3 linked regions of the Nonomuraea africana genome follow. The protein of the gene in region 1 interacts with the protein of each later gene in a pairwise test. Links are inferred from orthologs where the notes say so. Each region holds a gene or a part of one and is shown in the gene's direction. Other genes may lie near its edges.

Region 1 (8,083 bases):
TCAGGCAGCTCGCCTCGGCCAGGGTCGAGCGCGCGTGGCCGAGCACACTCAAGATCCTGGTGGTCGAGCGCAAGCCGGTCGCGGTCGTCCCCGTCGGCGACAAGGCGGCGCTGATCGACCGCGGCGGCGTGGTGACCGAGGTGCGCGCGAGCGCGCCGCCCGAGCTTCCGGTGCTGCGGGTGGACCGGCCAGGACCCGGCGACCCCGCGACGGTGGCCGCCATCAAGGTCATCGGCGGGCTGCCCGAAGAGTTGCTCATGAAGATCGACGAGGTGCGCGCCACCTCGCCCGAGGGCATCTCCTTCCGGCTGACCAACGGACGCACGGTCGTGTGGGGCGGCGCCGACAGGGGCGAGGACAAGGCTCGCGTCCTCGAGGCGCTGCTCCCGCGCACGGCAAAGGTTTACGACGTCAGTTCGCCCGACGTCGTCTCCATGAAATGAGAGGGTGGTCGCGAATGGGACAGCGCGCGACACGCCGGACGGGCTTGCGGCGCGGTTAGTTGACCCGCCCGGTAGGGGACTCCTACTGTCCGTATCAATCCTCAGGTTGACATAAATCTGAATCTCAACTTGAGGTTGAGAGTTTTTCGAGCACCATTGAAATGGCAAGTCAACGAGCGGAAAGGCCCCTCGTCGTGGCAGCACCGCAGAACTACCTCGCGGTCATCAAGGTCGTCGGCATTGGCGGCGGCGGAGTGAACGCCGTCAACCGGATGATCGAGGAGGGACTCAAGGGCGTCGAGTTCATCGCGATAAACACCGACGCCCAGGCGCTGCTGATGAGTGACGCCGACGTCAAACTCGACGTGGGCAGGGAGCTCACGCGCGGCCTCGGGGCCGGCGCCAATCCCGATGTCGGCCGCAAGGCGGCCGAGGACCACCGTGAGGAGATCGAGGAGGTCCTCAAGGGGGCCGACATGGTCTTCGTCACGGCGGGCGAGGGAGGTGGCACGGGCACCGGCGGCGCCCCCGTGGTGGCCAACATCGCCCGGTCTCTCGGTGCTCTGACCATAGGAGTCGTCACCAGGCCCTTCAGCTTCGAGGGCCGCCGCCGCGCCATGCAGGCAGAGGCGGGAATCGAGACCCTGCGCGACGAGGTCGACACCCTCATCGTGATCCCCAACGACCGGCTGCTGTCGATCTCCGACAGGCAGGTCAGCGTCCTCGACGCCTTCAAGGCGGCCGACCAGGTGCTGCTGTCCGGTGTCCAGGGCATCACCGACCTGATCACCACGCCCGGTCTGATCAACCTCGACTTCGCCGACGTCAAGTCGGTCATGTCGGGCGCGGGCTCGGCGCTGATGGGCATCGGCCACGCCAGGGGCGACGACCGCTCGGTCGCCGCCGCCGAGATGGCCGTCTCCAGCCCGCTGCTGGAGGCCTCGATCGACGGCGCGCACGGCGTGCTGCTGTCGATCGCGGGCGGGTCCGACCTCGGTCTGTTCGAGATCAACGAGGCGGCGCAGCTCGTCTCGAACGCCGCGGCGCCCGACGCCAACATCATCTTCGGTACGGTCATCGACGACGCCCTCGGCGACGAGGTCAGGGTCACGGTGATCGCCGCCGGGTTCGACGAGATCGCTCCCGTCGAGAAGCCCGCGCTGCAGCAGCCGCGTCAGCAGCCCAGACCCGCCGCCGCGCCGTCGGCGGTTCCCCCGGCCGCCGGGCCCGTACGCCCCGCGCCCGCCCCGGCGCCCAGCGTGAAGGCCGAGCCGCCGAGGCCGGAGCCGCGTCCCGAGCCCCGCCCCGAGGTGCGGCCTGAGCCGCGCCCCGAGCCGGTGCGGGCCGTCGAGACGCCCCCGCCCGCGCCGGCACCCGCGCCCGCACCCGCGGCCGCCGTGCCCACGCCGGTCGAGGAGCCGCCCGCGCCCGTGTCGATCCCGCGGCCGGCGCCCGAGGTGACCAACCCGCCCACCCCGATCTCCTCCCGCATGTCGGAGCCCGCCAGGCGGCGCCCCGTGGTCTTCGAGGAGCAAGAAGAAGAGCTGGACGTGCCCGACTTCCTGAAGTGAGATTCCTCACCCGGCCCCTGCTCCGGGAGAGGGGATCACACCCCCGCTGCGAGACCTCGGGGTCGACGCGGTGGGGGTTCGGTGCGTCTCGGGGCCCCGGTTCGCGGTCCATCCGCGAAGGGTGCACGATGGGTTTCTTGTGGACATAGCTCGCAAACAGCAGATCGCGGCCGGGCTGGCCGAGGTCGAGACGCGGATCTCCGCGGCCTGCCGGGCCGCGGGGCGCTCCCGCGAGGAGGTCACGCTGATCGCGGTGACCAAGACCTACCCGGCCGAGGACGTACGGATCCTGGCCGGGCTCGGCGTGACCGAGGTGGGCGAGAACCGCGACCAGGAGGCCGCGGAGAAGGCCCGCGCCTGCGCTGACCTGCCGCTCACGTGGCACTTCGTCGGTCAGCTCCAGACCAACAAGGTGCGCTCTGTGGTCGGGTACGCCGACCTGATCCACTCCGTCGACCGCTCCAGGCTGGTGGCGGCCATCGGACGCGAGGCCGTACGGGCCGGGCGGGAGATCGGCTGTCTCGTGCAGGTGGCGCTCGACGACGACCCGGGCCGCGGCGGGGCGCGCCCCGCCGACGTGCCGGGGCTGGCCGACGAGATCGCGGCGACGGAGGGCGTACGGCTCGGCGGGCTCATGGCCGTCGCGCCGCTCGGGGAGGAACCGGGCAAGGCGTTCGCGAGGCTGCGGGATCTGGCGCTGGCCGTACAGGCCGGGCATCCTGGTGCGACCATAATCTCGGCGGGGATGAGCGGCGATCTGGCCGAAGCCGTGGCGCACGGTGCGACACACGTGCGAGTCGGTACGGCGTTGCTCGGTCGCCGCAAGCCCTTCGTCAGGTAATGTCCCCTCAAGTGGGCCTTGGGCCCGCGAACGAAGTAGAGGTCGATCAGCGGTGAGCTCCAAGGGGGTACGGCTGCCGCCTCGAGTGCGGATCGCTCGAGCGAGTGCGACCATGAGCAGGAGGACGACTTAGCGATGGCCGGCGCGATGCGCAAGATGGCGGTCTACCTCGGCCTCGTGGAGGACGACCGCTACGAGAGGTACGAGGCCTACACCGACGACGACTACGACTACGAGGAGGAGTCGCGTCGGGCCGAGCAGGACCGTCCCGCGACGGCGCACGACCGCGACGACGACACCGACCCCGGTGTCCCCGCGCCCAGACCGGCGACGACCGTGCTGGAGCGCCGCACGACCGACCTGGCGCGCATCACGACGCTGCACCCGCGGACCTACAACGAGGCGCGGACGATCGGTGAGCACTTCCGCGACGGCACCCCGGTCATCATGAACCTGACCGAGATGGTTGACAGCGATGCCAAGCGACTTGTCGATTTCGCGGCAGGTCTCGTCTTTGGCCTACACGGCAGCATCGAACGTGTTACCAACAAGGTGTTCCTGTTGTCCCCAGCCAATGTCGAGGTGACCGCCGAGGACAAGGCCCGAATCGCGGAACGCGGATTCTTCAACCAGAGTTAGAGTCTCTGTATGACTACCTACCCGACCGGGTCCTCGGGACCGGAAGGGGCACCCAGAAGTGGAGGCGCGGCCGGACCGTGGGGATCGTTGGCGAGATCTTGGTCGTTGTCCTGTCTCTCTATCTGGTGTTGCTCATCGGCAGAATGATCTTCGAGACGGTGCAGGCGTTCGCCCGGCAGTGGCGGCCTTCCGGGTTCGTTCTGGTGCTGGCGGAAGCCACATACACCGCAACAGACCCACCTCTCAAGTTTCTCCGCCGTTTCATTCCTCCCCTCCGGTTGGGTACGGTGGCCTTTGACCTAAGCTTCACAGTGCTCTTCATTGTGGTCTTGGTCATGATCCAACTCGTGTCCGCGCTGTAGTGATCGGGTACCGTCCCTCCGGACAGACTCCAAGCGCGCCAAGGAGACCAAAAAGATGCCGCTGACGCCCGCTGATGTGCGGAACAAGCAATTCAGTACCACCCGGTTGCGACCGGGTTACGACGAGGAAGAGGTGGATGCCTTCCTCGACGAAGTCGAGGCTGAGCTTGACCGCCTGATCCAAGAGAACGAGGAGCTCCGCGCCAAGCTGGCCGAGTGCCTGCGGGGCAAGGTGCCCGGCGGCATGAACATGCCGATGGCCTCCGCCCCCGTGCAGGAGCAGCCCAAGCCGGAGATGATGGCGCCGCCGCAGCCGGAGCCCATGCAGGCCCCGCCGCAGCCGCAGCCGGTCCCCGTTGCCATGAACATGCCTCCCGCCGAGGACAACATGGACACCGCGGCCCGCGTGCTCGCCCTCGCCCAGCAGACGGCCGACCAGGCGATCGCCGACGCCCGCCGCGAGGCGGACGAGACCGTCACCCGCGCCCGCCGCGAGGCCGACGACATCCTGACCAAGGCTCGCCGCCAGGCCGAGCAGGTCATCGGTGACGCCAGGGCCCGCGCCGAGACGCTGGAGCGCGACGCCCAGGAGCGCCACCGTCAGGCCATGGGCTCCCTCGTGCAGACCCGCGACGAGCTCGAGCGCAAGGTCGAGGAACTGCGCAGCTTCGAGCGCGAGTACCGCAGCAGGCTCAAGCTCTACCTGGAGAACCAGCTCGCCGAGCTGAACGTCTCCGCGGAGGGCGGCAGTGGCGGCTTTCCCGTGATCCCCAGCGCTCCGATGGGCGGTGGCGCCCCCGCCATGACCCACTCGGTGCCGCAGGGCGGCCAGCAGCCCCTTCCCGGCGGGCCCAACCCGTTCGGTGGCGACCAGTCGCAGCACCAGGGTGCCTTCCAGGGCGCCGACGGCCAGCACAACGACCGCCGCTAACGCCGGTAAGGTAACGGGTCAGATTCGCTTCTGATCCGTCACTCGAAAGAGCCCCCTGTGATCCTCATCAGCGCTGGTCTGGTGCTCGCGGCGGTCATTCTGCTGATCGCGGGCTTCGTCATGGCTGAACCGTTCCTGATCATGTGGTCGATCGTGGTCAGCGTGCTGTCCGCGCTCTTCCTGGTGATCGGGGCGTTCCTGCGGCGTCACGAGCTGTTCCCCGGCGGCGGTGGTGCCGGGGCGCAGGCGCCGCGGGAGCCGTCCGCGCCTGTCACTCCGAAGGCGACGACGCCCGCGGGCGTCGCCCCAGCTGGGACGGCGCCGCAGCCGATGGCACCCCGGCCGCCGATCCCCGCGCCCACGGGGATGAGGCAGCAGACGGCGACCGTGCCGAACGCGGCGCCCCGTCCACGGCCCGTCGCGGCGCGCGGCATCTCGCCCGACGCGATCGTCATGGTGATCCCCGGACGCAAGCGCTACCACGTGGCCGGCTGCCGTCAGCTCAGTGGACGAGATCACGAGGAGCTCACCTACGAGGAGGCGCGCGAGGAGGGCTTCACGCCCTGCACGACGTGCCTGCCCGACGCCGCGCTCGGCGGGCGGCAGGTGCCCCCTGCCCCCGAACAGCCTGGCGTCGGCCGCGCCCCCTATCCGGCCGCCTCCGCCAGCAGGGACACCGACCCCGTCGGCCGCCCTGTCACCTCCCCCGGCCAGCCCGGCACACCTGCGCGCCCCTCCGGCCCGGCCCCGGGCGCCTCCGGCGCTCCCGCCCCCCTCTCCGGCGCCTCTCCCGCCGTCTCGGGCGAGCCCTCCGGGCCTTCGAACCCCTCCGCCCGCCCCACCGCCCCTCCGCCCGCCCCCGCAGGCCGTACGGCGTCGCAGGCGGGCCCCGCCGGGTCTTCCGGTGGTCCGGCGTCACAGGCCGGCACCTCTGAACCTTCTGGTCGTACGCCGACGCAGGCCGGCGGCCCGGACTCCTCCGGTCGTCCGGCGTCGCAGGGCAGAGCGACCGATTCGACGGGCGGTTCCGCCGCCTCGCGCGACACCTCATCTGAGTCCTCCGGACGCCCGGGCGACGCTGATGACGGCGCTACCTCTCCCGGCGCGCCCACCGGCTCTACCGCCTCCCGCGCCGAGTCCGCGTCATCGCGCGGCGAATCTCCTGCTTCTCGCAGTGAGTCCCCGTCATCTCGGGCCGAGTCCGTCGCCTCTCGGGCCGAGTCGACGTCTTCTGGCGGTGAGTCGGCGGCTCCTCGCGGTGATTCGTCGGCTTCTCGTGGTGAGTCCCCTGCCTCTCGTGCCGAATCTCCCGCGTCGAGCGCGCAGGCGCCGTCCGAGCGTGGCGAGTCTCCCTCGGCGGGCGTGGCTTCTGAGCGCTCCGAGGGGGCGGCTGCTCGGCGCCCCGACGGGACGGCGGGCGGCTCGCAGCCGAAACCCGCACCTGGCACGCTCGTGGCCGGCACCCCCGGCGCCGCACCACGCCCCGCCTCCAGCGGCCCTTCCCCTGAGGCGCCCAAGAGCGGTCCCGCAGCGGACGACACCCGGCAGGCCCGCCCTTCCCAGGCTGCTCCGCAGAACGCTCCCTCGACAACTTCTCCCCAGAACGCTCCCTCGTCGGCTTCTTCGAAGGACGGCCGCCCCTCTGCGGCGCCCACACAGGACCGCCCTGCGGCTTCCGCTCAGGACCGCTCCTCGGGTTCCGCTCAGGACCGTCCTGGGGCTTCCGCTCAGGACCGCTCCTCGGGTTCGTCGCAGGATGGTCCCTCGAAGGGGTCCCCGCAGGAGGGCTCCCCGGCTTCCGCGAAGGGCGTCCTCTCGGCCGGTTCCCCTCAGGGCGGACCGTCAGCAGGTCCCGCGAAGGGTGGCCCCTCGGCGGGATCAGCGCAGGATGCGCCCGCCCCGGGCGCCGCGAAGGATCGCGCCTCCGTGGGTTCCGCTCGGGAGGGGTCCGCTGAGCCCGATGGGGCCGAGGACACCTCGTCCGAGATGACCCAGAGGCTGCGCCCACCTGTGGCCGCGGTGCGGAACGCGGAGGCGAAGCCCGCCGCCAAGGCTTCCACCTCCGGACAGGAGCCCGACGCCGAGCGCCGCAGCGGCGCTGCTCGGACCAGGGAGTCCGGTGGCGGGTGGTTCGACCGTCCGGAGTCGCTGGACGCGGAGCCGGTGGGGCCGGAGGCGACCGCACCCGGGCGCGCCGGGCCTCCGGTCGTCCCCGGTTCCACCTCAGCCCCGGGCAAGGCAGGCGCACCCGCCGCCGACGAGGACACGCCTTCAGGGGCGAACGAGACGGTCAGGCTCGACCGTCCCGGTGTCGTCAAGGTGATCGGTGGCACGCGGCGCTTCCACAGCTCGTCCTGCCCCCTGATCAAGGGGGCGGAGCCGGGCAGCATCCAGACGATGCAGAAGGCCGAGGCCGAGTCGAAGGGGCTCACCCCCTGCTCGGTCTGCCAGCACGACCACCAGCGAGTCGGCTGACCTCCGCCCCGACGCTCGATCTTGTCGAGGCAGTGCCGCCAGAACGCGTTGTATCCGGAACCGAGATCGGTGTAGCGGGCGCCGACCTCTTTCCCGGCTCCGGCCTCTCGAAGCCGCACGCCACCGCGTCCAGCAGCATTGCCCCGGCTTCGTCGACATCTCGCCGACATGGCCGGGGCCCCGCGCTCTTGGGCGCCGCCGACGGCCCGCATCGACGACGCCCGACAGTTCGTTCACGGTGCCTTCCAAGTGTCTTCCTGTCCAAGGTCGATCACCATGCGCGTCTCGCTCTAGCCGCGAACGCGGGCTTGGGGCCGGGTCTGCCTGGTGGTGTTACGCGGGCTCCGGAGACGGGCTCCACCGGGTGGTGATACGCGGGCTCGAGGACGGCTCCGCCAGGGGTGTTACGCGAGTTCGGGGGACGGCTCCGCCGGCGCTGACGGCTCTGCTGCCCTCTCGGCCGCCGGCGGTTTCAGGAAGCTGGTGGCCCAGCCGATGGTCATCACGGCGATGATCAGGCCGGTGATCACCGCGGACGAGGCGGTGGAGCCGCCGATCAGTCGCTGGGCGTGGAGTGTGACCGTTCCAGAAGCTTGCCGGGATCTCACCCGTGGTCCACGGGGATCCGTTGGGCCGGGTGCGTGCATGGCGACGGCGCGGCGCCTCGGGTGAGGGGCCGCGCCGTCGGTTGTTCAGGCGCGCCTGAGCTGGAAGCTCAGGCCCAGGTCGGCGTCGGTGTGGACGGGCAGGTCCGCGGACGTGCCCTCGCTCAGGCTGGCGGCCAGGACCTCCTCACCCACCAGCGAGCCGTCCGCGCGCAG
Region 2 (2,886 bases), 3.7 Mb from region 1 along the record:
GGTCTGTCCAGGGGACGCTCCTCGGGATCCGCCGGCCGGGCGCCGCCACGGACCACGCCAAATCGGCCCCACGCCGAACCGGTCACACCCGCCCAAGCCGGTCCCGCGGAGAAGGTCCCATAGCTTCGGACCACGGGTGATCGCGCCCCTCATGCCTCTCCAGGTCCGCTGCTGCCTTGGGCCTCTCCCCAAGTGGAGGGGCTGAGGGTCTGGGACTCATGAGAGGGCGGCTGAGGGCGGTCGCAGGTGTGCGAGGAGGACGCGGGGTGTAAGGGGTTCGGAGAGAGTGGGCGGGCTCGTGGAGTGTCGGGGCTGAGGGCGGTCGTGGGGCTGCGAGAGAGTGGGTTGAGCCACGGGTCCTGGAGCGGGCGGGTTGAGGGGTTTCAGGGTTCGGGAGACGGCGGGTTGAAAGACGCGGGTGTCCCGAGACGGCGGGTTGAAAGACGCGGGTGTCCCGAGACGGCGGGTTGAAAGACGCGGGTGTCCCGAGACGGCGGGTTGAAAGACGCGGGTGTCCCGAGACGGCGGGTTGAAAGACGCGGGTGTCCCGGAGCGGGCGGGTCGAAGGGCGCGGGGGCCGTAGTGGGCGGGCTGAGGGTTCGGGGGTCTCCTCCGGGGTTCTGAGGGAGGGGTTCGGGGTGGGTTTTGGGTGGGGATTAAGGTCTTCGATTGCTGGATGACCTTGCTCGTATGCGATCCCCTTCCCCCACCCCCCGCCTGGGGTTTTGTGGGCAAACTGGTGGTGGGGAAGAGGCGGCAACTTTTTGGTGGGGCTCGGGGCTCATTGCGCTCGCAGATGGGTACGTCACGTTACGATTCGAATGCGATCCGTAATTATTCGCGAACGACGTTACGGAAGGCTCGTTCCCCATGGGCAGCAAGCTCGCCTTTCTCGGCCGCGACATGGCGGTCGACCTCGGCACCGCCAACACGTTGGTATACGTGCGTGGCCGCGGAATCGTGCTCAACGAGCCGTCCGTCGTCGCGATCAACACCACCACGGGCAAGATCGTGGCGGTGGGGATCGAGGCCAAGCGCATGATCGGCCGCACGCCGGGCAACATCGTCGCCGTGCGACCACTCAAAGACGGGGTGATCGCCGACTTCGACGTCACCGAACGCATGTTGCGCTACTTCATCCAGCGCGTCCACAAACGCCGTCACTTCGCCAAGCCGCGCATCATCATCGCCGTGCCCAGTGGCATCACCGGCGTCGAGCAGCGCGCGGTGAAGGAGGCCGGCTACCAGGCGGGGGCGCGCAAGGTCTACATCATCGAGGAGCCCATGGCTGCCGCGATCGGCGCCGGGCTGCCCGTGCACGAGCCGACCGGCAACATGGTCGTCGACATCGGCGGCGGCACCACCGAGGTGGCGATCATCTCGATGGGCGGCGTGGTGACCAGCCAGTCGATCAGAGTCGGCGGCGACGAGCTCGATCAGGCGGTGATCACCTTCGCCAAGAAGGAGCACTCCCTGATGCTCGGCGAGCGAACCGCCGAGGAGATCAAGATGGCGATCGGCTCCGCCCGTCCCTCCGACGACGAGTTCCACGCCGAGATCCGCGGGCGCGACCTGGTGAGCGGGTTGCCGAAGACGATCGTGGTGTCCGCCGCGGAGATCAGGAAGGCGATCGAGGAGCAGGTCAACTCCATCGTCGACGCGGTGAAGACCACGCTCGACAAGTGCCCGCCCGAGCTGTCGGGTGACCTCATGGACCGCGGCATCGCCCTGACCGGCGGCGGCGCGCTGCTCAAGGGGCTCGACGAGCGGCTGCGAGACGAGACGGGCATGCCGGTCCACCTGGTGGAGAACCCTCTCGACTCGGTCGCGCTCGGCTCGGGCAAGTGCGTGGAGGAGTTCGAGGACCTCAGCTCCGTGCTCGTCCCGGAACCGCGTCACTGAGATGAGGGACACGCGCCGGGCCCGGCTCATTCTCGGCCTGCTGCTCACCGTCGCTCTGGTCGTCCTGACCGTCGACCACCGCACGGGGCAGAGTTCGCCGCTGGGACCCGTGCGCGGGGCGGGGGCGTCGCTGTTCGGCACGGCCGAGCAGGTCGTCACCGGCATCACGCGTCCTGTGGGTGAGTTCGTCAGCGCCGTCGCCGGCTCCCTCGGCGCGCAGCGCAGGATCGAGGAGCTGGAGGCGCAGAACGCGAAGCTCCGCGCCGACCTGGCGACAGGCACCCTCGACAAGGCCCGCTCGGCCGAGCTGCGCAGGCTGCTCGGTAGCTCGCAACGCGGTGGCTTCACGGTCGTCACCGGCAGCGTGATCGCCCGCAGGGGCCATCCGGGGTTCGAGGACGCGGTCGAGATCGACGCCGGCACCGACGACGGGGTGCGGCCCGAGATGACCGTCCTCAACGCCGACGGCCTGGTCGGCAGGGTGGTGCAGGCCTCGTCCAGGACGTCGACCGTGGTGCTGCTGAGCGACCCCGCCTCCTCGGCGGGCGCGCGGCTGGAGAGAGGCAACGAGATCGGCGTGATCAACGGCGTGGGCGAGTACGGCAGGCTGGTGCGCTTCCGGCTGCTCGACTCGACCGCGCAGCTCACGCCCGGCACCCGCATCGTCAGCTTCGGCTCGCAGCGCGGCGTGCCGTACGTGCCGGGGGTGCCGATCGGCGTGATCGAGCGGGTGGAGGCGACGCCGGGGGAGCTGACCCGCATCGCCTACGTGCGCCCCTTCGCCGACCTCAGCGCGCTCGACGTGGTGGGCGTCGTGGTGTCCGTGCCCCAGCGCGACCCGCGTGACGCGGTGCTGCCCATCAAGGACGGCAAGCGGTGATGGCCGTGCTCGCGGTGATCGCCGCCCTGCTGCTCCAGCTGACCGTCGTCAACAGGCTGTCGCTGCCCGCGGGCGGCGTGCCCGACCTGGTGCTGCTGGTCCTG
Region 3 (2,829 bases), 5.1 Mb from region 1 along the record:
ACGGCCAGCTCGATCCTCGCGTAGGCGCGCGGCCGGTCGATCCACTGCTCCACCGTGGGCATCCGCTGGCAGCTCATGCCGACCGTCGACAGGATCGCGAAGTCACGCTCGCCGTACGGCGGGCGTTCGGTGATGCCGACCGTCGGCAGTCGCTCGCCGCTAGTGTCCCAGTAGCGGCCCGCGGGGCCGACCGCGCGGTCGAGGTGTCCCATGACGAACTGCTGGAAGGAGGCCCATGACCCTTCGCTGTTGCGCCACTGCCAGTAGGCCCGCGCGTGGGTGAGCCTGGGCTGCAGCCCGTCGAGCGCCTCCGACAGCGCCCAGGCGAACGGCGTCTCGCCGATCGCGTCGCGCGCGTAGCCGGGCATGCCCCTGCTCATGTCGGCCCAGCCCGGAATGACCGCGAGAAGCTCGTCGTTCTCATACAGGGCGACGCCGTCGCCCTCCTCGAACCACAGCGTGGTCAACTGGCCCAGCGCGTGCCGTCCCTCGGGATGGTGGGTGTTGGGCCTGGGCATGAGTGGCGGCGCACCGGCGTTCAGCCTGGCCAGGTCGACCACCTCGGGGGCGCTCGTGTGGTTGGCCAGCCAGACGGCTCCGTGCACCTCGCCGCCCGGGGAGCACAGGTAAGCTACCGACGACGCTTCGTCGCGTTCGACCACCAGAGTGCGGCTCCCGTAAGGGTTCCCATCGGTGAGGACGACCTCGGTTTGCCCCTCGCCAGACGACCGGTATATCGCCATACATCTGGACTTTAGATCAAAGAGAGGGCTCATGACCGCCGAGAAGACCGAGCGCCCGTTGCTGCAGTTCGCCGCACCGCGGCGGGCCAAGCCCGCGAGGCACCTGGCGGACCTCACGATGCCCGAACGCCGTGCCGCCATCGCCGAGCTGGGCGAGAAGCCCTTCCGCGCAGATCAGCTCTCCCGCCACTATTTCTCGCATCTGACCACCGACGTCGCGGCGATGACCGACCTGCCCGCCGCGGCCCGCGAGAAGCTGTCGGTGCTGCTTCCCCCGCTGCTGACCTCCGTGCGCGAGATGAGCACCGACGCGGGCACCACGCGCAAGACGCTGTGGCGCCTGTTCGACGGCGCGCTGGTGGAGTCGGTGCTGATGCGCTACCCCGACAGGGCCACCATGTGCGTGTCCTCCCAGGCGGGCTGCGGCATGAACTGCCCGTTCTGCGCCACGGGCCAGGCGGGCCTGACCCGCAACATGTCCACGGCCGAGATCGTCGAGCAGGTGGTGTCGGGGGCGCGGGCGCTGGCGGCGGGCGAGGTGCCCGGCGGTCCCGGCCGGGTCAGCAACGTGGTCTTCATGGGCATGGGCGAGCCGCTCGCCAACTACAAGGCGGTGATCGGCGCGGTCCGCCGCCTGACCGATCCGGCCCCCGAGGGGCTCGGCATCTCCGCGCGCGGCGTCACCGTCTCCACGGTCGGCCTGGTCCCGGCCATCGGCAAGCTCGCCGACGAGGGCCTGCCCGTCACGCTGGCGCTGTCGCTGCACGCCCCTGACGACGAGCTGCGCGACACCCTGGTGCCGATCAACACCCGGTGGAAGGTGCGCGAGGTGCTCGACGCGGCCTGGGCGTACGCGGCCAAGACCAAGCGCAGGGTGTCGATCGAGTACGCGCTGATCAAGGACATCAACGACCAGGAGTGGCGCGCCGACCTGCTCGGCAAGCTGGTGAAGAACAAGCTGGTGCACGTCAACCTAATCCCGCTCAACCCGACGCCGGGATCGAAGTGGACCGCCTCCAGGCCCGAGGACGAGCGGGCGTTCGTGCGGCGGCTGGAACTGCACGGGGTGCCGGTGACCGTCCGCGACACCCGCGGGCGCGAGATCGACGGCGCCTGCGGCCAGCTGGCCGCGGCCGAATAACCCACCCGCCCGTACGGCACAGCACACAGAAGGCCACCGGGGTCACCGGTGGCCGTCTGTCGTTCACGCCACTCCAGCCGGACTCCGGCCCCGCGCCGTCACGTCGCCCCCATGGACCGGTTTCACGGTCTGGCGCGGCGCAGTCTGACGTATGCGGCCAGGCCGAGCAGCGGCCACAGCAGCGAGGGAACCGCCAGCCCCGGCAGGCCGGCGGTCAGCGGCCCGTCGGCGGCCGCTCGCATCCAGCCGCCCAGCGGCACCGTCAGCCAGGCGAAGGGCGAGAGACTGACCAGCAGCATCGCCAGGAACCCCAGCACCAGCATCATGATCGACAGGGCGGGGGAGGGCAGGATCGGGCGGCTGGTCAGCGCACCGAGCGCGGTGCCGGCCAGCGCCGACAGCGCGTGCAGCGCGACCGCCGCGGTCAGCTGCCCCGGCGCGGGGATCTCCGAGACGCCGAGCAGCAGCCCCCACACCACGGCCAGGGCCGCGAACGCCGAGGTCACCACCAGCGCGGCGAGCAGGCCGGCCGCCACCTCCCGCGACGGCGTGCCCGCCGCCGTCGCGCAGATCGCGCGCTGCTCGTCGGGCTCGGTGTCGAGCAGGCTCCGTGCCGCCCAGGCCAGGAACGGCACCAGCAGCACGGCGGTGTCGGTCAGGGCGGCCACCTCCTGACCGAGCGGCGCCCTGACGCCGTAGAACAGCGCGAGCAGCACCGCCACGGGCAGCAGGGCCCGCACGACGCGGTGCGACCTGGTGAAGGCGGCGAGCCTGAAGAGGGTCAGGGCGATCATGTGCGATCCAGCTCTCCGGCCAGGTAGCCGTCCGTCCGCATCCTGGCCACGAACGCGGGGACCTCGTCGGCGGGCACCGTCACGGCGACGACCGCCGTGGGCGCGGCCGTCACGGGCAGGGTGCTCGCCGTGCTCTCCTTCACCTCGCCGT

Evidence for each region.
Region 2: the proteins of ftsZ (region 1) and H4W81_RS03085 interact in binary tests that used the Escherichia coli proteins (3 or more experiments, as listed by UniProt). The link is inferred for Nonomuraea africana from one-to-one orthologs.
Region 3: the proteins of ftsZ (region 1) and rlmN interact in binary tests that used the Escherichia coli proteins (3 or more experiments, as listed by UniProt). The link is inferred for Nonomuraea africana from one-to-one orthologs.

What each region holds. Positions count from the first base shown.
Region 1 is NZ_JADBEF010000001.1:4,383,935-4,392,017, reverse strand. Bases 23-2,825 are described here. They hold ftsZ (cell division protein FtsZ), read left to right. Parts: upstream 23-637; coding sequence 638-2,014; downstream 2,015-2,825. Other genes in these bases: H4W81_RS20710 (YggS family pyridoxal phosphate-dependent enzyme), read left to right, coding at 2,154-2,825; H4W81_RS20720 (cell division protein FtsQ/DivIB), read left to right, coding at 23-443. In the rest of the region: more of H4W81_RS20720, read left to right, coding at 1-22; more of H4W81_RS20710, read left to right, coding at 2,826-2,855; H4W81_RS20705 (cell division protein SepF), read left to right, coding at 2,991-3,494; H4W81_RS20700 (YggT family protein), read left to right, coding at 3,572-3,856; H4W81_RS20695 (DivIVA domain-containing protein), read left to right, coding at 3,912-4,787; H4W81_RS20690 (hypothetical protein), read right to left, coding at 4,806-4,997; H4W81_RS20685 (hypothetical protein), read right to left, coding at 4,994-5,242; H4W81_RS20680 (hypothetical protein), read right to left, coding at 5,435-5,716; H4W81_RS20675 (hypothetical protein), read left to right, coding at 6,774-7,262; H4W81_RS20670 (hypothetical protein), read right to left, coding at 7,667-7,870; ileS (isoleucine--tRNA ligase), read right to left, coding at 7,955-8,083. UniProt on the Escherichia coli protein: Essential cell division protein that forms a contractile ring structure (Z ring) at the future cell division site. The regulation of the ring assembly controls the timing and the location of cell division.
Region 2 is NZ_JADBEF010000001.1:682,441-685,326, forward strand. It holds H4W81_RS03085 (rod shape-determining protein), read left to right. Parts: upstream 1-870; coding sequence 871-1,902; downstream 1,903-2,886. Other genes in the region: mreC (rod shape-determining protein MreC), read left to right, coding at 1,904-2,782; mreD (rod shape-determining protein MreD), read left to right, coding at 2,782-2,886. UniProt on the Escherichia coli protein: Forms membrane-associated dynamic filaments that are essential for cell shape determination. Acts by regulating cell wall synthesis and cell elongation, and thus cell shape.
Region 3 is NZ_JADBEF010000001.1:9,500,166-9,502,994, forward strand. It holds rlmN (dual-specificity RNA methyltransferase RlmN), read left to right. Parts: upstream 1-774; coding sequence 775-1,884; downstream 1,885-2,829. Other genes in the region: H4W81_RS45445 (suppressor of fused domain protein), read right to left, coding at 1-662; H4W81_RS45455 (hypothetical protein), read right to left, coding at 2,007-2,678; H4W81_RS45460 (ABC transporter ATP-binding protein), read right to left, coding at 2,675-2,829.